Regions from separate parts of the Paenibacillus sp. PvR098 genome, predicted to be linked through region 3. Evidence: riboswitches for the same ligand, from Rfam matches in the RefSeq annotation. Region 3 holds a riboswitch; each other region holds the start of a gene.

Region 1 (7,114 bases), 490 kb from region 3:
CGAATCTTGATCGATCCGGACGTTTTTTTGCTTTATATCAGCTATTCAAATCCACATAGTAACGAATCGCCGCAGCGGGCTCGCATTTCACCCAGAATTTGGATTGTCCATGGTATTTCAATAAAAAAGAGCCGTAGCGGCTCTTTATTTAACATAACTTTATTTACTTCTCCGAAAACTTCATCGAGTTAAACGCATCCGTCAATCGTTTCCACTGCGCATCCGTTTTGACGGCGTCGTTGATCCGAATCGTAACCGTATAGATAATGCCGTTCTTGTCAAACACGTATTCATTCAAAGTGTAAGGAACATTCCTGTTCTTATACTGAGTGGAGAATGTTTTGACCGTCGTACCGAATAAAGTCTCCTCCACAGCCGTGTACTTGTAATTGGCGTCGATTTCGGCATTTTTATTGTGCTCTTGCTCTATCATGGACACCGCTTCATTGAAGTCCGCTTGGTCATCGGAGTCCACGGTCAGACTCCCTCCATCAAACGAGAATATATTTAAGCCGTAATCCTGCTCACTTTCGTAACCGCTAAACCACAATTCCGGTATTTGAATCGAATACCCGTACTTTTTACTCATAAATGTCGCAGTCTTGTTAGGGTCGATCAGATCATTCATATCTTCAATGACTCCGAGAGAACGGTTCATCGTGTCCTTGGTTAACTGAACCGATTCTATCAAATCCGTCAGCAGCTTCTCCATCTCGGCACTATCGCTCTTCGGATACGAGGCATACAACTCGTACTTGTACTTATCTTTGATCATGTAGATCACATGGGCTTGCTCCCATTTATCGCCCATGGTGTAGGAATACAGATTTTCTATCGCGGAAGCACCGCCCACCGTCGTTTCCTTCGCTCCTCGTACCTCACGGTATCCGTCCACATAGCTCTCAATAAAGCGGCGCTCCTGACGCTCCGCCCATTGCCCCAGTGTATCCCCCGAAGCTGCGGAAGTGACATGCACCGACCAGTTTCTCTCACCGTCATTACTGGAGAAATTCAAACCGCTGCCCCATTCATGCTTACTCCAATCCGATGGCACATCGAAGGTCAAACCGTATTCCGTCGTGATCGTATTTTGGTCCTGATATGCGGAAATATCCTTTAGCGCCTCATCAGCAGAATCGAATGAAAGCACGAACGTATCAAGCAAATCGATATAGCTGTTTCGTTTGAATCTATTTAAGTAATTTTCTTCCTTCTCTACTGCCAGAATGAGGTAGAAGATGTGATCTTCCTTCTGATAAGCTCTGGCCTCGTAGTACTCGCCGTACTCGCTTTTAGCCACAAGCTTGGCATAGGGCTGCAGTTTCTCATTGATATACCGTTTCTCCAATACCGTATCGCCGGTATGCTGCGTGAGCTTGAGAAGCAGTCCTTGTGGAGACAGATCCTTGCTTTGCTTTTCATCAATCGAAATACGGATTGCGAATTCCCCTTTAGCGTCTCCGAAGATGACGTTGTTCCCATCCTCGGACTGATCGAATTTGATCAATCCCGCCGGATACTTCATCGACCAGCCGAAGTGGCTGTCACCGATCCGGATTTTACCTTGGTCGGCATCAATGGACGTGCCTTCGGCATCCTGTATCAGTGTGGTAGCCGTAGAGCGGTCTTCCCCTAACACAACGTCGAGATCTTTTGTTTGACTGCCTGATTGTAGAGCAAGACGTATGCTTTGACCGGGCAGATATTTCTTTAATGCTTCATTATATTCCACCAGATTGCGGGTGTTGACGGAGTCGATGGAGAGAAGAATATCACCCTGCTTGACCCCTGCCTTCGCCGCGGGCGAATCCGGATCGACATAGGTGACCTCCAAACCGCTCGCCGATGGAAGTCCGACCACCGCTTCCCAGCTTTCTCCGAGCTCCAACCCGAGATAAGGCCGCTTCACTTTACCGTACTTGAAAAAGTGATTGAGTACATGCTGTACCGTATCGACGGGAATCGCAAAGCCTAAGCTGTCCACACCGAACTCGACATATTTTAATGTATTGATTCCGATGACTTCGCCTTTCATATTCACCAGAGCTCCCCCGCTGTTGCCAGGGTTGATAGCCGCGTCCGTCTGGATGAGCTGGTACTTCGATTGGACGGAACGCTCCATCCCGCTGACGATGCCTGAGGTGACCGAGTTCCTTAACGCAAAGGACAACGGAGTGCCGATGGCCATAACGGATTCGCCGACGCGAATATTTGAAGGCTTCGCGAATTTAGCTGCGGTTAACCCGGAAGCATCGATTTTGACCAAAGCCAGATCGCTTTCCTCATCATAATGGGTTGTTTTCCCAGGGAACGATTTGCCGTCGGAGGTGACGACGATAATATTGCGCATATCCTTCACTACATGCGCATTGGTTAATATGTATCCTTCGCTGCGAACAATAACCCCGGTCCCGTGAGCGAGGTGATAACGGCTTTGCTCCCATACCCTTTTGCTTTCGCTCGGCTTGCCAATGATCGCTACGACGGAGGACGTTGTTTGTTGTACGACCGCCGGGATCGAGTCTTGGCCCTGCACTTGAGCCGATGCCGTATATGCGCCGGGAACGATTAGCGAACCAACAAACAGAGCCGAAGCAGACACCTTTAAGACCCATCTTTTCAAACGGTTGACTTGCTTCATCATTATTTTCTCCCCACCATTAGTTTCCATATCAACTAAAATCTATCATATGCAGCTGAGGGCAGCAACAGAAATTTAAGTTTCTATGCTATTATTTTTGTTCCCTAATGAAGGACCTAGAAACGCCAAAAGACCGTCCGAAGACGGCCTTTCCTCATGTACTGAATTAATTTTTAATAAATAGCTGTACCCACACGCCATTGTAATAAGCCACGCCAATTTTGTTGAAGTTCGGGCTCATGATGTTTTGACGGTGTCCCGGACTGTTCATCCATGCATTCATCACTTCTTGCGGCGTACGCTGTCCTTTGGCAATATTCTCGCCGGCATAAGAATAACGGATGCCATATGAACGCATCATATCAAACGGAGAACCGTAGGTCGGAGATGTATGGTCAAAATAGCCGTTGTTATACATGTCCTTCGCCTTATCCAAAGCCACCTTCGTCAATGCGCTGTCGCTAGCGAGTGGCTGCAAACCTGCTTTCGCACGTTCCTGGTTCACCAAACTCACCACTTGGCTGGCATAAGAGGACTGTGTCGTGCTCCCTGTTCCTTGCTGCGAGCCGGAACCTGTCCCTATACCCGCCGCCTTGCCAGGAATATTCAGCACTATTCCAGGCCATATTATATTTGGATTAGCCACTTGCGGATTCGCCGCGATAAGAGATGCCAGACTAACCCCGTATTTTTGTGAGATCTTCCACATCGTATCGTTACCGGATACCGAATACGACGGAGCAGCCGAAACCACGCCTGCGCTGATGATCGGGCCAAGTGCCAAAACGCCTGTCAAAACCAATTTTTTAAAACCTTTCACTGTATTCCTCTCCTTTGTAGGGCCTGCGAGGTTAGCTGACGGATTCGGGTCAAAGAGCAATCACCCGGCCACAGCTTGTGGCTTCACCCCAAGTTCATAGGTTCCCCCGCGCTTTAGTATAAACTTCGGCCTTGTATGATTCGCGTTCCCTTAAAAGGAACGGTAACCATTGTAGCATGGATACCATGCGGTTTCATGGCACAAAGTTTACCAATGAATTTATGCAAGCGTTTTTTCTAATCAGTTTTATATAAGCTCTTCGCCTATCAATTACCCATCAATTCAGTTAAAAAACAAAACCATTTTATATCCATAATTTTACGATTGTAATCGGGATATACTACCTTCATCTATTCGAGATGAGGGGAGCACTCTAAAGATGACTACCGCATCAGACTCTTTATCCCAACTGAAAAAGCAGCTCGAAACGTCACAAGATCTTAAATCGGAGAGGCTCCAAAACGGATATTTGGAAATTGATCTGATCTATTTTTCTTCTTTATGTAATCCCAGCATTCTAAAGAAAAGCATTTCCGATCCGTTTCAGGAATGCACAACGGTTGAGGAGTTTCGTAACGTTCTTCGTTCCACACTTTCATGCAATACGCTGAATCCCTCGGAAAAGCTTCTGACAAAAATGCTCGGCGGATTTGTCGGAGTCTTTTTCCTCGAAGAAGTATACGTTCTCTATGCCAATAAACCAACATCAGAACAACCTTTAGAGGCAAAAGCCGAATCTACCCTTCAAGGACCTCAAACCGCGCTTAGCGAGAATATCGACACCAATATCAAAATCATCAGAGAGCGATACCCTTCACCTGCGCTAATTGCTGAAGGAACAACCGTTGGCAAACTTTCACAAACGAAACTGTCTATTCTTTATGACGATCAATTCGTAAACAAGACCGTTCTTGAGAAATTAAAGAAAAATATCGATCAAATTCAAGCGGACATTGTGCAGGCGTTAGGTCAGCTTGAAGCCCTTTTTACGGAACAAAAATACCGTCTGTTTCCAATCACCATTCTCACGGAAAGACCGGACCGCATTGTGCTCGGTTTAGCTCAAGGCAAAATCGTCATATTGATGCAAGGAACACCTTTTGCGATTATCGCTCCTGCCGTATTTTTTGATTTTATGACGGCAATGGACGATTTGTATCAAACATTTTGGGTGTCTCGTGCCATGGTTGCTCTTCGTTATGTCGCTTTATTCCTTACCATTACCCTTCCGGCCGCATATATCGCCATTGTTTCCTATAACCCGGAAATATTTCGCGTTCAATTCTCCTTATCAATTGCGGGAAGCCGCGCGGCGGTTCCCTATCCGTCGTATGTCGAGGTTACTATTATGCTATTCATGATTGAAGCTTTGATTGAAGCGAGCATCCGTTTGCCACGATATATCGGTTCCACTGCGACGACGGTCGGGGGGCTGATCCTGGGTCAGGCGGCCCAGCAAGCCGGAATTGTAAGCAGCATCATGATCATTATTACTTCCGTCGTAGCCATAGCCAATTTTGTCATACCGATCAACGCGATGAGCTTTGCCTTTCGTGTTGTTAAATATCCTTTAATTATGATGGCTACGTTCTTTGGCATGTATGGCTTGGTATCGGGGTTATTCTGTTTTCTGATGTATTTGTCGAACCTGCAAAGCTTTGGAGAGCCATATTTTCGCATGTTTATAGGGGAAAAGGAAGTATCCGGTTATAAGGAAGGAGATACATATTGAGCCGTTATTTTTTTTACCCCGTCGTATTGACTATGCTGATCAATACGATCTTTTACATCCCCAGGATCATGATCGAGGAGAGATTTAATGGAGCTTTTATGGGGATTCTGATCAGCATCCCCATCGGGAGCTTAATGGCTTATTTGTTTGTAAACGCTATGAGCAAATTCCCGGGATTAGGTCTGCCTGAAATTTTAGAGCGCAATCTAGTGACAGCCTTACGAATCCCCATCCTCAGTTTTTTGAGCGTTATGTGGTTCATTGCAGGAGCGATTATTATCGTCAGCTTTTCACTCATTACGGAGCGATATGTCAATCCTGAAATTTCAAAATCGCTGCTGCTGCTATTCTCTGTCGTGGTGATTTGTTGGTCTTCCACGCGAACGTCACTGGCAATAATTAACGTATTGGAAATCGGTTTGCTGCTCAGTATTCCTTTTATTATGTTTATTTCCTATAAGGCTATGAGTCATGAAATGTTGGATTGGGATGCGATTTGGACCATGTCGGATTACATCCTTCGCGTTCCGCCATGGCACACGGTTTCAGCGGCAACTTACCTTTTTACAGGTTACATCAACCTGGTTTTGTACAATCGTTTTTTTAAGGATACTCGCGTCAAGCATCTGTGGATTATTCCGATCGTGGGTACCCTTATCTTCTTCACGACGATTTTCCTTCCTATCGGGATGCAGGGAACTCAAGCGGTGGAGGAATACATATACGTTTGGATCAGCACGGCGGATGCCATTCGGATGGAGTATGGCTTTATCGAACGAGTCCTTTTTTTGTTTTTGTTTCTCTACATCGGTTTGGCGCTGCTGTTTGTCACGATGACCTGGAATGTCGGCTTGACGCTCCTTCGAAGCTGTTTTCGTACATTAAATCACAATAAAAAAAGAATGGCCATTTTTAATTGGACCGTGTGCGGCATGATGGGAGGGATTACACTCGTGTTCGGAGCCATAGTGAATGAGAAGCAGCTCATTTTCATATCGAAGCAATGGTTTAATATCCGTTTTCCTATTGAAATACTGCTTGTCACGCTCGTCGTTATCATTAGCAGGAGGAAAAACCATGCGTAAGCTTTGGGGAATCATGATTGCGGTTGTTCTCTTTACCCTCGTGTCCGGCTGCGGCTTTAGGGATATAGATAAGCGTTTTTTCATCGTGATGATGGGGATTGATAAAGGAGAGTCGAAACACTTTCGGATATCGCTGAAGCTGGCCATTCCAACGGCCAATATCCAACCGGGGCAAGCAAAATATACCATTGTTACAAAAGAAGCGGATACCGTCTCCGAAGGCGTTCGTTTGATGAAGGCAGATGTAGATAAAGAATTGGATTTTGGCCACACGAAGGTGATTGTTTTCGGCAAGTCCCTTGCCTCTGAAACCTTCGACGGAGGACTCGACTGGTTTTTTCGGAGAAGGGATATTCAACAAATATGCTATGTGGCTATCGGAGAACCGAGCGCACTGGACATTCTGAGGCAATCACCAAAAACCGAACGGCTTCCGGGCAATTCGTTAATCCTTAGTTTCGGAATGGAGGGAACCGAATCTTCTCATATTGTGACGGAATACTTGTTTGACTTTTACCGGAGATTGAAAGAGACCGGCAAAGATCCGTACCTTCCCATTATAAAAACGCGGGAGGACGCTTATGAAATCAATCGCGTGGCCGTTTATGACAAAAAGAAAGTGAAAGCGATCTTAACACCGGAGGAAACGAGATTATTTAACCAGCTGGTAAGACGATTCCCGCATTTTGAATTGAGCGTTGAGGAAGGAAACCCGCCTTTTACCATCTCTGTACAGCATTTCGACTACACCTATTCCATTTCCACGCCCCCCAATGGCAAACCGTCCGTTGACTTAAACGTTATCATGCGAGGATTTGCAGAGGAGTCAAGAGGCA
Region 2 (7,114 bases), 260 kb from region 3:
TGGCCTAATCCGGGAGCTCACCAAAAAGTATGAGGAAGCCATTCGCGGAACCATCGGGGAATGCCTCGCTCATTTGGACGAGCACCCGCCGCAGGGCGAGTACTGTCTAGTTCTTCGCGGCGGTGGTGAAGGCTCTGAGGGAGATGACACCGCATGGTGGACCAGCATAACGCCTCAAGAGCATGTAGAGAAATACGAAGCCGAAGGCCTTGACCACAAAGAGGCGCTTCGGCGCGCCGCCCAAGACCGCGGCGTCCCGAAGCGCGAGCTATATAATTTACTCCATCAGGGCAGTTGATCAGGAAATAGTTTGTCGTTGCCTGTGATCTTGCGATGCTGCCGTAGCAGCGAGCTCTCTCTTCCCGAACAAGAGCTGTCGAGGCTTGCCTCGGGTGCGTCTCCACGGCGGGGCGTAACTCCAACACGCGCCACAAGTCCGCACATGCACTCCAACGGAAGAACGCCGCAATCAAGCGTGTGCCCGATCATCTCATGCCAAGAGGTGATCCCAAACAGAGCGCTCCTCCCACTGAACCTACCATCAAGGCGCCTAGCGGGGTCCAGGGGCAGCCGCCCTTGGGGTCCCCCTTGGAAGGGGGATTTAGGGGGATGAAAAAAAGAACCCCAAACCGTGGAGACCACGAATCGGGGTTATAGAGGAGATATGAAAAAGGTTAGAATTACCATTGGTAAAATTACTATCTTCATTATACCTTATTTTTTTTATTTTGTCACAGGTATTGGCATTTCAGATAAACATTCGTGACAAACAATTTTTCCTTTGAAGTAAGAGACATTTTCTGCGTTACCACAGAAGATACACGCAGGCTCATATTTCTTTAACATGATACGCTCTCCGTCTACATAAATTTCCAGAGCGTCTTTCTCACCGATGCCTAAAGTTCTGCGAAGTTCAATCGGAATAACGACACGACCCAATTCATCGACTTTTCTAACGATACCAGTAGATTTCATCATTGTAAAATTTCCCCTCTCAAAGAAGCTAGAAGTATAAAGCATAGCGGAAGAAAATTAATCGTCATGATTCGACATAATTCTTTATCAATATGATACCAACCATTCCCAAAATAGTCAACAAGAAAAATGAAATAATTTCTGTTATTATATGGAATATGGCTCTATATTTGTTATATCATAAGGAAAAACAAAGAAAAAATGTGAAGTGGGACACACTTTTTCGGCAATTTCGTCATTTAAAATATGATTCTTCAGCACGTTTTTAAATCGATTACATAAAAAAGCATGTAAGTATTGGGAAATAAATTCGACATTATTCGACAATAAAATTAAATGTATGCGGTCTTTTTGTCGAAAAAAGTCCGATGATCAAGGAGGAAAGCTATGAACGTGCCAATGAAAGAAGAAAAAGTCTTCAAGGATCCCGTGCATAAGTACATTTATGTTCAGGACCAAACGATTTGGGATCTGATCAATACAAAAGAATTTCAGAGGCTGCGTCGGATTCGTCAACTCGGCACATGCTTTCTGACCTTTCACGGGGCCGAACACAGCAGGTTCTCTCATTCACTCGGCGTATACGAAATCACCCGCAAAATCATTTCCCAATTTGAGCGTAATAAGTACGAGGATTGGCCAAAAGAGGAAGGGCTGCTGTGCCTTTGTGCTGCTTTGCTGCATGATGTAGGACATGGACCGTTCTCCCATTCCATTGAAAAGACGTTTGGAACTCACCACGAAGAATGGTCATGCAGGATCGTGCTGGGGGATACGGAAGTCAATGAGGTGCTACAACGGGTCTCACCAACATTCCCGCAGCAAGTGGCCGACGTCATCGCCAAAACCTACCATAGAGAAATCGTCGTCAGTCTCGTGTCCAGCCAGTTGGACGCCGATCGGATGGATTATTTGCTTCGGGACGCTTATTTTACCGGGGTAAATTACGGCACCTTCGATTTGGAGCGAATTCTTCGTGTCATGCGTCCCTACCAAGGACATATTGTCGTGAAGGAGAGCGGCATGCATGCGGTGGAAGATTATTTGATGTCACGGTACCAAATGTATTGGCAGGTCTATTTTCACCCGGTAACCCGTAGTGCGGAAGTGGTGCTGCATAACATTTTTCAAAGAGCGAAACGGCTTCATGAAGAAGGGTATCCGTTTGAATTCATGATCTCGCCTCTGCTGAAGCTCTTTAAACAACAGCTGACGGTAGAGGAATATTATTTCTTGGATGAGGCGTTGATGCAAACCGTACTGATGCAGTGGTCCTTGGAGAACGACCCGATACTCTCCGATTTATGTTCCCGCTTTTTGCAGCGGCGCCTGTTCAAATATGTAACATTTGACCAGTTAGATACCGGGCTGATTGAACGATTGGGAAGCTTGATGCGAAGCTTTGGCATCAATCCGGATTATTACATGGAAATTGATTTCCCATCCGATCTATCGTATGATGTGTACCGTCCGGGGGAGCAAGATGAGAAGCTTCCTATATTGCTTCTGGATTCAAAGAATACATTAACCGAAATTTCCCGCAGATCGGAGATTGTTCGCTCGATCAGCGGCATCCATATGGGTAAATTCCATTTGTATTACCCCTATGAATTACTGCTGAATCATTATGAGGAACTGGATGCAGACGTCCGGATGCTGTTGGGATTATCCTAAATCAACTCATCAAAATGATGAAAAAAAGGAGTACGCTATGCTGATCGACAGTCATGTGCATTTGAACGCGCAAGCCTTCGATGAAGATCGACACGAAGTGATTGAGAGGGCAAGAGAGAACGGAATTCGTCGAATGATCAATGTCGGATTTAATCGGGAGACCATTCCTAGCTCTATCGCTTTGGCGGAGCAGTATGATTTTATATATTCCACTGTTGGTTGGCATCCGACGGACGCAAAGGACATGACGCAGGAGGATTTGGAGTGGATCGAATCGCTTTGCAGTCATGACAAGGTGGTGGCCATTGGGGAAATCGGGTTGGACTATTATTGGGACACGTCCCCGAGGGATATACAAGCCCATGTGTTTCGGGAACAAATCCGAATTGCTCGTAAGCTCGGTATGCCGATCGTCATCCATAACCGGGATGCGCATCACGACATCGTGCAAATCTTGCGGGAGGAGAAGGCGGCTGAGGTCGGCGGCGTGATGCATTGTTATTCCGGAAGCTGGGAAACGGCGAAAATGTGCCTGGATATGAATTTTTATATCTCTTTCGGCGGACCTGTCACGTTTAAGAATGCAAAGCAGCCCAAGGAAGTGCTGGAGAAGGTTCCGTTGGATCGACTGCTGATTGAAACGGACGCTCCTTATCTCGCTCCCCATCCGTATCGGGGCAAGCGAAACGAGTCGTCTTATGTTCGACTTGTAGCCGAAACGGCTGCCCAAATCAAAGGCATTTCGCTGGAAGAGTTGGCTGAGATTACCTCAAGGAATGCTGTTTCAATTTTTGGTATAAAGTGAATTATCGCACAAAAGAGGACATGCCTTTTTTTATCCAAAACAAGATAAACGAAGAAAACAAGACTAAAACCGTACCCGCCGAAGAGAAAGATGGTTTTTGTTCTATAATTTCCGAAAATTAACGAAAAACAAGTGAAAACCAAGCTTTTTTACAAAGTTTGTATACTTTACAACTCTAGCCTTCGCATCGTACACTCAATATTAACTTCATACGATTGCCAAATTTCCAACATCGCTGAGTTCCGTAAGGGAACGGGGGAACCGCATCGCGGACGTCAAACGTTACGCTGTTTGATGAATGGGGTGTTTTTTAAGGGGTGAATCTTGGGGCAGATAGCTGCTCCCGAGTAGGGCGACTCTCAAGTCCGAATCCGTCAGCTAACCTCGTAAGCGTTCTGAGAGAGGTAACGATTGTCGTCGGCTTCTATTTTCATTTTCGGAAAATGAGAAAAGTCACGGGAAGGTTCCTCTTCTCCGCTGACTTTTTTTGCATTCCCCGAAAATGGGATAAATGTCCAAGCCAGTTCATACAATGAGATCCAAGGGAGGTGGCTTTGGGGAAGTGCGGTTCTGAGGCCGTTGAAGTAACGTTGGTAATTTGGAGAAGAAAAAACTTTACCATAGTCGCGTCAGATCAAATCAACATAACACTCGGATGGCGGGGCTTTAAGGAGGACCGAACAAGTGGGAGTTGTGACACCAGAACAAACCCATGAAAGACGATCATCCAGCTTGTCCTTCGCATTGCGATGGAAGCATGAAAACTTGCGTATGATATCGATCATTGCACTCATATTATTCGCTATGACTTTCATGTTGTTGATCATGTTTTACGGTACGTCAATCAAAAACGTATCGGTCGTTGTAGACGGAACGGAAAAAACGTTCCAGACGAAAGAATCAGTTCTGCAGCGCATACTGGATGAGCAAGGCATCTCTGTCGGCGAACACGACCGTGTGTCGCATTCTCTGGAGGCTTCGATGGAATCGGGAGACCGAATCATTATCGAGAAAGCCAAACCAGTTCAATTGACAGACGGCGGACAAACAAAGACCGTATATACGACAGGGAAAACGGTGGAACAACTGTTCGCAGATCTACAAATCACACTTAGTGAACTCGATAAAGTGACGCCCGCATTGGATTCGGTGATAGATGAAAATAGCGAAGTCAAGATAGTCCGTATTAAGAAAGATGTCGAGGAAATTCAAGAGCCGATCGCTTTCGATACGGTGAAGAAGAACGAACCGAAGCTGATCAGAGGCAAAGAGCAGATTGTTCAAGAAGGACAAGAAGGCATTCTTCTCAAGAAGAAGGAAAAAGTGTTTGAAAACGGTGTGCTCGTATCCGAACAAATCGTCGATGAAAAGATTCAAACCGAAAGTGTTCAAAAAATTATTGCGGTCGGAACGAAGAATCCGGTAGTGGTATTATCTTCGTCTTCGCCTACCATGGAAGAGTTGACCAAAAACGGAGTGAAATTCGACGTTAAGCAGGTCCTCAATAACGTGAAACTGACTGCTTATAGCGCGGGGCCGGCATCAACAGGCAAGGATCCCGATCATCCGCAGTATGGAATCACGGCATCAGGTGCGAGAGTAACGGAAGGTCGCACGATTGCGGTTGATCCCAAAGTCATTCCGATGGGCTGGTGGGTTTACATTGAAGGTCTTGGCTTCCGCAGAGCGGAAGACACCGGAGGTGCAGTCAAGGGGAATAAAATCGACGTTTATTTCGAAAGCCATGATTATGCCGTACGCTTCGGTACAAAACAAGGCAAGACCGTATATGTCATCGGTCCAAAGAAACCGTCGGTTGATTAAGGACGGGCAATTAGGGCAGACTCATCATATATAGAACAGATCAAGAAGAGGTACGGTTAACGTCCCTCTTCTTTTCTCTTGTTACGAAAGAGGGTTCGAACGGATAGTATGATCAAAGAGATTATTGTTGTCGAAGGCAAAGACGATACGGTCGCAATCAAACGGGCCGTTGAAGCGGAAACGATCGAAACTGGCGGTTCCGCAATCAATAAAGAAGTGCTGAAACGTATCCGGCTCGCCCAGGAGCGAAGAGGCGTGATCATTTTTACGGACCCTGATCACGCGGGTGAGAGGATACGTAAAATCATCGTCAAAGAAGTGCCGGGCTGTAAGCATGCGTTCTTAACACAGGAGGCGGCCACCAGCCGTGGTGATATCGGAGTAGAGAACGCATCGGTGGAAGCGATTCGTTCGGCGCTTGCGAATGTACGCACCGATTATATGGCGCAAGGCACAGAAATAGACTGGGACGATCTGATGGAAGCCGGGCTGATCGTTAACCCGGCTGCAGCCGCGAGAAGGCTCGAGATGGGCAAGCGACTCGGCATCGGATATTGTAACGGAAAGCAGTTCTACCATCGCTGCCGCATGTTTCAAATTACTAAAGAAGAATTTGAGGCGGCGCGGCGGCATCTGGATGAAAAAGAGGGTGAAAAGCCATGAGTTCAAACCGGTATACAGACACTGCGGGGACGGGACAAGCCTCTCCGGAAGATATTGCTTCGCCGAAACGAACCAAAGAGCTGCTGCAGAAGTACGGCTTAACCTTGAAGAAAAGCTTAGGTCAAAATTTCCTTATTGATCACAATATATTGCACAAAATCGTTTCTGCGGCGGATTTGCAGCCCGACAAGGGGGCGCTGGAAATCGGTCCTGGGATCGGCGCCTTGACGCAGCAGTTGGCCAAGATGGCAGGCCGTGTAGTAGCCGTCGAGATCGATCAACGACTGCTGCCGATGCTCGAAGAGACGTTGTCTCCCTATCCTCATACTGCCGTCGTACATGGTGATGTGCTTAAGGTTGATCTGAAAGAGTTATTCGAGAAGCACTTCCAAGGCGTATCGCAGGTGAGTGTAGTTGCTAATCTTCCTTACTATGTGACCACTCCCATCATCATGAAGCTGCTCGAAGAGAAGCTGCCTCTTGAGAATATCGTTGTCATGATTCAGAAGGAAGTGGCCGACCGGATGGCGGCAAAGCCTGGAGGCAAGGACTACGGCAGCCTTAGTATTGCCGTACAGTATTACTGTATCCCCGAAGTCGTGACCATCGTTCCGCGTACCGTATTTATCCCCCAACCGAATGTGGATTCGGCAGTCATTAAGTTGAGTGTAAGACAGCAGCCGCCTGTGGATGTCGAGGATGAGGACTTCTTCTTTGAAGTCGTTCAAGCCAGCTTCGTGCAGCGGCGCAAAACGATTTATAACAATCTGGCGGCGAAATATTTCACCAAAGAGACGAAAAGCAGGATGGAAGCCATCCTTCAAGAATCAGGCATCGAGCCTTCCCGTCGCGGCGAAACATTGTCCATACAGGAATACGCAGTCCTAAGCCAAAATCTTGCGCGTGCTTTACGCTCCAGTTAAGCGCCAATGATTGAGCCGCATGGGCAGAGCATATGCACCATTTGCCCATGACCGCCATACGATAGACGAGGAGGCGATGCAGCCATGAAACAGGGAGACCTGGTCACTCGTAAGTCGTATGGTGGTGACATTGTTTTCAGAATACAGGAAATTAGGCAACAGCAGGCGGTGCTCCGTGGAGTGGAGCTTCGGCTCCTGGCCGACGCTCCGCTTCCGGATTTGGAATCCATGCCGCAGCTCGATCCTTTTC
Region 3 (7,114 bases):
GATCTTCTCGATCGAATCAAGGAATCGGGAAATGGTTTAATTCGTAAGTACTGGCTTAGTACTGCCTCGATTGCCATGGGTGGCGGAATTTGGACGATGCATTATATTGGAATGTTGGCTTTTTATGTAAATTATAAAGAAGTTGAGTATGATTTGTATTTACTCATACTCTCGGTGATTTTTCCAATCATCTCATCTAGTATTTGTTTTTATGTGGTATCTCGACGTATAAGAGATAAATGGTACTTGCTGCTGAGTGGCTTGATTATGGGGATTGGTATTGCATCTATGCATTATACGGGAATGCTAGCCATGCATATAAAGGCCCAAATCGAATACGATAAGACGTTGTTTTTGCTGTCCATTCTGATCGGCATCGTTTCGTCAAATGTAGCACTATGGATATTTTCCCGGTTTGCTGATGAACATGTTAATCGCAAGCTTTGGATCAAAGTAGTAGCCGCGATTTTTTTAGGTGGTGGGATCTCATGTGTGCATTATACGGGAATGGCAGCCACTCATTTTATACCTGATACGAATGTTCACCTATATGAAGAGAAATTAAGCGTAGGGGTCAATTTATTTTCAGCTTTAAGTGTCGGAGCATCCTTGTTTTTTATTCTTATATTCATTTTAATGAGTGGCTCTATGGATCGTTATTCTTCGATAAAGTTAAAAGAAAGCGAAGAGAGATATCGCAGATTGGTTGAGTTATCGCCGAATGGAATAGCCATTCATGAGTTTGGTGAATTTAGATATGTGAATCTTACCGGTCTGAAGATTCTGGGAGCGGAAACCGGGGAGCAGTTAATCGGCAAGAATATTTTGGATTTCATACACCCTAATTATCATGAAATTGTAAAGAGACGATGGAAGACCATCCGGGAACAGGATACGCATGTGTCATTTATAGAAGAGAAATTTATTCGATTAGATAAGGAAATCATTGATGTTGAAATCATGGCTATGCCGATCACACACAATGGAAAGCAGTATGTCCAGGTTTTCTTTCAAGATATTTCTGAACGCAAAAAGGCAGAAATACTCATTCATCAGATGGCTTATCATGATATTTTGACAGGTTTACCGAATAGACGTATGTTTATGGATTATCTTAATAAAGCGTTAATGGAAGCCAAACTGAATCGTCAAAAGGTAGCGGTCATGTTTATTGATTTGGATGGATTTAAACAAGTGAATGATCGTTTCGGGCATGGGGTCGGCGACCTTTTGTTACAGGATGTTGCACAGCGCATTAAAAATAGCGTACGACAGGAGGATACGACTTCACGTTTAGCAGGTGATGAATTCACTATATTGATATCTGATACGAATAAAGAAAAAGTAAGGAAAGATGCCTTAAGAATATTAGAAGCACTGCGTGCTCCATCGATTATTCATTCCTATACGATTCATATTTCACCCAGTATAGGTATTTCACTTTATCCGGATGATGGGGAAGATGGCGAAATGTTAATGAAGCATGCGGATATCGCTATGTACGAAGCTAAGAAAGTCGGGAAAAATAATTTTCAGTTTTATAAGATTGTGCATTAAACGATTGTTGATGAACAGCAGAAACGGTTTATTCGATTCTGCTGTTTTTGGAACACGAGAACTCCATTAATGATTAGGCAGCAAAAAGATTTCGTTGTGAGAACCCTGGACGGGCTCTTTTCTTAATTTGCCCTCTTGCACTAACTCAGCCAACCCCTGCTCAATATCGGATGGTTGAACCTTCATGATATCAGCTAGTTTTAGGGATGATATTGCCATTAAATCAGGATTTTTGGTTGAGGATTTAATCGCTGTTTCTACATGTTGTAATAGCAACTGTTTATCCAATCATTCACACCTCTTTACATAATGTAATCATATGAATTATCCCCAGAATCTATACAAAATACCACCCATAGGGCTTATTGCTTTTGTATTGTATGGAAATCAGCATAGACGAGGATCTTCCAAGGTCCAGCAGATTTAAGAAAATAAGCCCTTAGGTCTGCCGCCAGCGCAGACCCGAGGGCTTTACTGTCAATAACGAACGATTTTAATCGTAGAATGTTTGTCCTGCTTTCAATGAACTATCCCTTCTTGGAAATCGTATATTCGGCACGGTCCGTAACCAGCTGCAGCCCATCCTCTTGAACCGATCCTCGCCAATTACCAAGCAGCGGAATTTCGTATTGGTTCTCCGGTAGCCGCGAATGGTCGTGCGTAAAGATAATGCTGCCTACCCCATGCAGAACGAGTTCGCTCTCGGCAATATAATCGTCAGCATGGGCGAGCGCAGGATGGCCTAGCGAGACTCGCTCGAGCCGAAGCTTAATGAGATCCCGGTCGTCCTGCTCACGTTTCTCGATAAGAAGCTGTTGACCACGGCACTGCTCTAACCACTGTGTCATTTGCTCCAATTCAAGATTCATCTACTTAACCCTCCTTACGCCTAGCGGTGGATGACAAGACAGCTATAGCATAGTCCGGCCTTATTGCATTGCAAAAACGCCTTGAAAAAACCTCTCGTTGGAGAGGATTATCGATCTTGAATTAATCATTCTTTATTTCAATATGCATATTGTCCAGCTTGTAATTTTGTTTGGCTTGCACGTCGCTTTCGGCCTTGGGCTTAACTTCCTCTGCCAGTCCTTCTGCGTCCGTCGTTTGCTCCAAATTGTTTATTCCTGATTTGGTTTTATCTTTCATGATAATGTCTCCTCATTTTTAGGTTTACAGATAGGGATGCGCTCTGTCATTTTACCGGCCCTCTTGGTCTTGTCTTTCGATGTGCCCTTTAATGGAAGCTATGGCATCTTCATCGGGATTATGGATCGCATTTGTTGTACCGTCCTCTACGATGGTTCTTTCTTTATACCGATCATTATTAGCCTGAACTTTAGCATACGTTTCCAATGTTTCATCTGCCATATTCTTTGCTCCTTCTGGTCATCGTTGACCCTTAAAGTGTGTAGCGAGTAGTTCACCCACTGTAGTGTGTCTTTAATAATTAAAAGCTATGTGTAACTGTCCAGCAGCTCCAGCGTTTGCCGGAAACATATACAAAGCCCACAAGGACATTTTTAAAGCGAACAAATTAGCTCGCGTATATTCGAACCACCCCAGATACCACGAATAATTTATTCTAGCGAATCATTTGGTTGCAGCAAAGCAGCAACTTTTCGGTATAGTAAAAGCGTCTAATGAGTAGTGAAAAAATGAATGGTCATATAAGAAGGAGGAGCACAGTGGGAAATAACGTATATAAGGTATCGGGAATGATCTTTATGATCACAAGTGGAATATTGTACACTGCGGAAAGAATTGTTGAAAAGCTTTCTGCAGCCATGGTGGCAGCAGGGTATGCTTCCGGCGGAATAGGAACGGATAGAACCGTGAATTACTCCCATTTTTTTGAGAACTTTTTTGTCTGGTTTTTTCTCTTTATTGGATTCATTTTATTGGCTTACGGATTCCCAAAAGACAGAAATGAATGATCGAGCCGGTGAGATTCAGGGTGGATAACCTGCTTCTCCTCGGATTTTAATTTGGGCAGTGGGTTAGAGAAGTCTTGACAATGATATTGATTATCATTACCATATACTCATGACTATAATGATAATAATTATCAATATCATTTGGGTTGGTGAAAATGAACGATCTAAATGGTCTAGGAGGCTAAGAGTGGAAACCAAATCTGTTATTGAAGATAAGTGTGTGGGTGATTGCAACAAGCAGGACTTGTGTGCTTCGGTCTCCAAAATGGTTCGGGAGGATCCCATCGGTTCGGCAGCCATGCATGAACGTTATTTGTTCGTCGAAGTGCCGGTTCCCTGGGATTATGATGTCAAAGCTTCCAAGCATTTTCCGAAGGGCTTTATTGAAGTACTCAAAAGGGCAGCGGAGAATGAGCAGGATTTTCGTTTTTTGTCGTTTGTATCGGATGCTCATCCCTCACCCGCAGGATACAGAAGAGTGATGTATTATCAGAAGCCATCTTCCCCGTTTGCAGGGTATGAGAAGAAAGAATATGTCGTTCCCGCAGCAGAGTTAAACGTGTTAGCTGAGGCGCTTCTAAATGGCTCCGAACCTATGGATCGTTTTGAACCCTATGCGTTTGATGGTGATCATGTTAGGGATTTGTTTGTCTGTACACATGGAAGTCATGATGTGTGCTGCGGTAAGTTTGGTTACCCAATGTATAAAATACTTGAAGAGAATTATGCCGCGAAATCGTCTGGAAAGCTCAGAGTCTGGCGCGTCAGTCATTTTGGCGGTCATCGGCATGCGCCTACGATCGCCGATTTGCCCGAAGGGCGCTATTGGGCTCAAGTGGAGCCGGAAGATCTTGACACGCTTGTTCTTCGTCAAGGGCCATTTGCTCATATTTCCCGAAAATACCGGGGGTGGGGCGGTATTGGAAAATATGAGCAAATGGTCGAGCGTGAGATATTCATTCGTGAAGGTTGGAGTTGGATTGACTACAACAAGAAAGGCACGGTGTTGAAGGAGGAAGGACATTCCATGGTGGTGAGAATAGATTATTCTTCGGCTGACGGGGCGGTTTCTGGAACATATGAAGGAACGGTTGTTCCCACAGGCAGCGTCAAAATGGGCGGTTGTGGAAGTGAAGTGAAAGATGTTCAGCAATACAATGTTCTTAATGTAATGAAGCTCTAATCCATAAGGCAGCAGAGAACAAGGGGACACCCGCCGCGGATCAAGGAAGGCGGCACAGGAGGAAAGAACGATAAAGCATAAGATGGGGAAACGAAAGTCCCTGCCGATCCCCAGAAGAATAGATTAGGTATTTGGGTGATCATGCTGCTTTTACTTTTATTGGTACTCTCAGAATCATATTTTGGATAAAAAAGGGAGGATGTGATAATTTACAGGAGTTCCTCTAAGGAATCTTTTCAAAAAAATGGTATAAATAGTAGTGAAAGTGTTTCTTTGATTGACTAAGGTTTAACTATTATGTATTATTAGAATACGCTTAATTTCCGATTACCTTAATTGGAAAGCGGGGGAACCATTTTTTTGGGGCGAATCAAGATTGTAGGGAACCATCTTTCCCGAGCCCGACAGCTAACCTCGTCAGCAGTTAGATGGGTCAAATTCGTTTTTAGCGAATAAATGTATATACATTGACCCGTATAGCGGGTCTTTTATTTTTTAGGCCCGTTAATAGCTAGTGACCGTTGGATGAATCCACGATCATGCTGCTCATTACGGGTTTTTTGATGTGGTAAGTAAGCTTTAAAGGGGGCGCTGTCGCGAAGGGATATTCCTTGAGATAAGGAGATTTGATCAATCATGATTATGAAAACAAAAGACGGAAAAGTCGTCGAGATCTTAAGAATCTAGTAGAGAAGAGGTCCTAATATAAACGGAAAAGCAAGGATATAGAGATAACGAAAGGAAGATGTCATGATCCAGAGAATTAGTGCCGCTCATTTACAGCAGCTTTCTAAAGAACAAGAAGTAAAGCTTCGTAATCAATGGATTCCGCAAGAAGGAGAATACATCTTCTTCAGCGGACAAGAAGAGATGATTTATTACCTGGGCGGCGTTCAGAAGGATAGGTCGCTTCCACTGCTGACGATTGGACAAATGCTGGCGTATATACATAAATACGAGCATTCGGTTTGTATTGATCGCCAATCTAACGAATGGAAAATAACGACTTCAAAGCATGAAGTGAAAGCACCCGAGCTATGCGATGCTCTATGGGAAGCCACGAAATCCCACTTATAGCCTTTGTGCTGCTATCCGTACTCAATTCCAGCGCATTTTCTTTACTGGTTACCATTCTATTAACCATCTGGTGTATTAAGAAAGGTAATTGGTATGCTCCTCCGATACTAACCGTTGCTATTATCCCTTATTTTATGCAGAGCTCTGACTCCTGGCTCATTCCTATATCTGTGGGTGTTTCCTTACTTGGAGTGCTCGCTGTGATCGATGTTGTCGAAAAAAGGCTTGGCCATGAAACGACCTCGCTCCGGTAAATCATTACTGGACTAGGTCGTTTCGTACGACTCTGCTCCTTATAGCGTTTTTTTTGACGCGGTTATGCTGCTTACTTTACCCACTGAACAATATCCTCTATGCTTTGTCTTGTTTTTGGACGGTGCGGGTCCTGAGCCCGGTATCCAAACGCTGCCATCACCGATATATCCAGATTCCCGTTTTCCAACAAGCCTTCTTCATCAAGGATCTGATGTACCTCATCAAATTGGAACCCTTCGATAGGACAGGAATCGATTCCGATCAGAGCCGCCGCGGTCATCATATTGGCAAGGGCGATATACGTTTGCTTACAAGCCCAATCGAACAAGGTGCGCTCATTTTCAAGCAAATGAAGATCTGATTCCTGGAATTTTCTATACACGGTCGGGATGCGTTCCAGCGCTTCATCGGTCATGTTTTTCACATTTTTACACAGGTTGAATACATAATCAGAATCGTATCTTACGTTTCTACGGGCGAGAATAATCACAAAATGACTAGCGGTTGGCAGTTGTCCCTGGGCTCCCCAGGAAACTTGCTTTAGCTTTTCTCTCAATCGTTCATTTTGGATGATTAAGAACTTCCATGGCTCAAAACCGACGGAGCTTGGAGACAATCTCCCTGTTTCCAAAATAAATCGAAAATCCTCCTCCGATATTTTTCTCGTCGGGTCGAATTGTTTTGTGGCATGTCGGAAATAGAAGGCGTCCAGTATATCTTGTTTTTTGGTCGTTGTGTGGTTCATGGTTCATTCTTCCTTTCCATGCTGTTCATGATCTTTACATCATACCATAATTCCCCCGTCCTGCTTAAATCACCATAACCATTGACAAGGTATGCTGCTGATAAAGCTTAATATTATCCACAGATTTATCCACATCATTCACAGGAAGCTTATCCACATTGTATACATATTTTTTGATCTATATCCACATATCCACAGCTCAAGTTGTCCACATGTGACTATCTTTACTGCTTGCCTTCTGCAACTGCAATCATTAAGATATAGTTTTGAGATATACAATCATCCTTAAACCGTGATAAGAGGTAGTTATGGCGACTATTCATGATGTGGCGAAGAAGGCGGGAGTATCCGTAACGACGGTTT

What was found. Region 3 has a riboswitch for cyclic di-AMP ahead of JOE45_RS13640 (hypothetical protein). Riboswitches for the same ligand answer to the same signal wherever they lie in the genome.
Region 1: linked by a shared signal. The riboswitch ahead of JOE45_RS11315 (CAP domain-containing protein) and the one ahead of JOE45_RS13640 (hypothetical protein) in region 3 are both predicted to bind cyclic di-AMP.
Region 2: linked by a shared signal. The riboswitch ahead of JOE45_RS15030 (3D domain-containing protein) and the one ahead of JOE45_RS13640 (hypothetical protein) in region 3 are both predicted to bind cyclic di-AMP.

Annotation. Positions count from the first base shown of each region.
Region 1 is NZ_JAFIBU010000001.1:2,266,523-2,273,636, forward strand. Features, by position in the region: gene JOE45_RS11310 (trypsin-like peptidase domain-containing protein) at 164-2,644, opposite strand; gene JOE45_RS11315 (CAP domain-containing protein) at 2,808-3,461, opposite strand; cyclic di-AMP (ydaO/yuaA leader) riboswitch at 3,467-3,602, opposite strand; gene JOE45_RS11320 (spore germination protein) at 3,841-5,193, shown strand; gene JOE45_RS11325 (GerAB/ArcD/ProY family transporter) at 5,190-6,278, shown strand; gene JOE45_RS11330 (Ger(x)C family spore germination protein) at 6,271-7,114, shown strand, end outside.
Region 2 is NZ_JAFIBU010000001.1:3,020,960-3,028,073, reverse strand. Features, by position in the region: gene rsmI (16S rRNA (cytidine(1402)-2'-O)-methyltransferase) at 1-298, shown strand, start outside; gene JOE45_RS15045 (AbrB/MazE/SpoVT family DNA-binding domain-containing protein) at 724-978, opposite strand; gene JOE45_RS15040 (HD domain-containing protein) at 1,363-2,649, shown strand; gene JOE45_RS15035 (TatD family hydrolase) at 2,687-3,454, shown strand; cyclic di-AMP (ydaO/yuaA leader) riboswitch at 3,678-3,863, shown strand; gene JOE45_RS15030 (3D domain-containing protein) at 4,139-5,278, shown strand; gene rnmV (ribonuclease M5) at 5,387-5,941, shown strand; gene rsmA (16S rRNA (adenine(1518)-N(6)/adenine(1519)-N(6))-dimethyltransferase RsmA) at 5,938-6,864, shown strand; gene yabG (sporulation peptidase YabG) at 6,949-7,114, shown strand, end outside.
Region 3 is NZ_JAFIBU010000001.1:2,758,198-2,765,311, reverse strand. Features, by position in the region: gene JOE45_RS13675 (diguanylate cyclase domain-containing protein) at 1-1,557, shown strand, start outside; gene JOE45_RS13670 (hypothetical protein) at 1,624-1,845, opposite strand; gene ymzB (protein YmzB) at 2,085-2,426, opposite strand; gene JOE45_RS13660 (hypothetical protein) at 2,548-2,703, opposite strand; gene JOE45_RS13655 (hypothetical protein) at 2,755-2,925, opposite strand; gene JOE45_RS13650 (hypothetical protein) at 3,243-3,491, shown strand; gene JOE45_RS13645 (sucrase ferredoxin) at 3,679-4,674, shown strand; cyclic di-AMP (ydaO/yuaA leader) riboswitch at 4,978-5,112, shown strand; gene JOE45_RS13640 (hypothetical protein) at 5,425-5,751, shown strand; gene JOE45_RS13635 (NAD(P)H-dependent oxidoreductase) at 6,077-6,751, opposite strand; gene JOE45_RS13630 (LacI family DNA-binding transcriptional regulator) at 7,060-7,114, shown strand, end outside.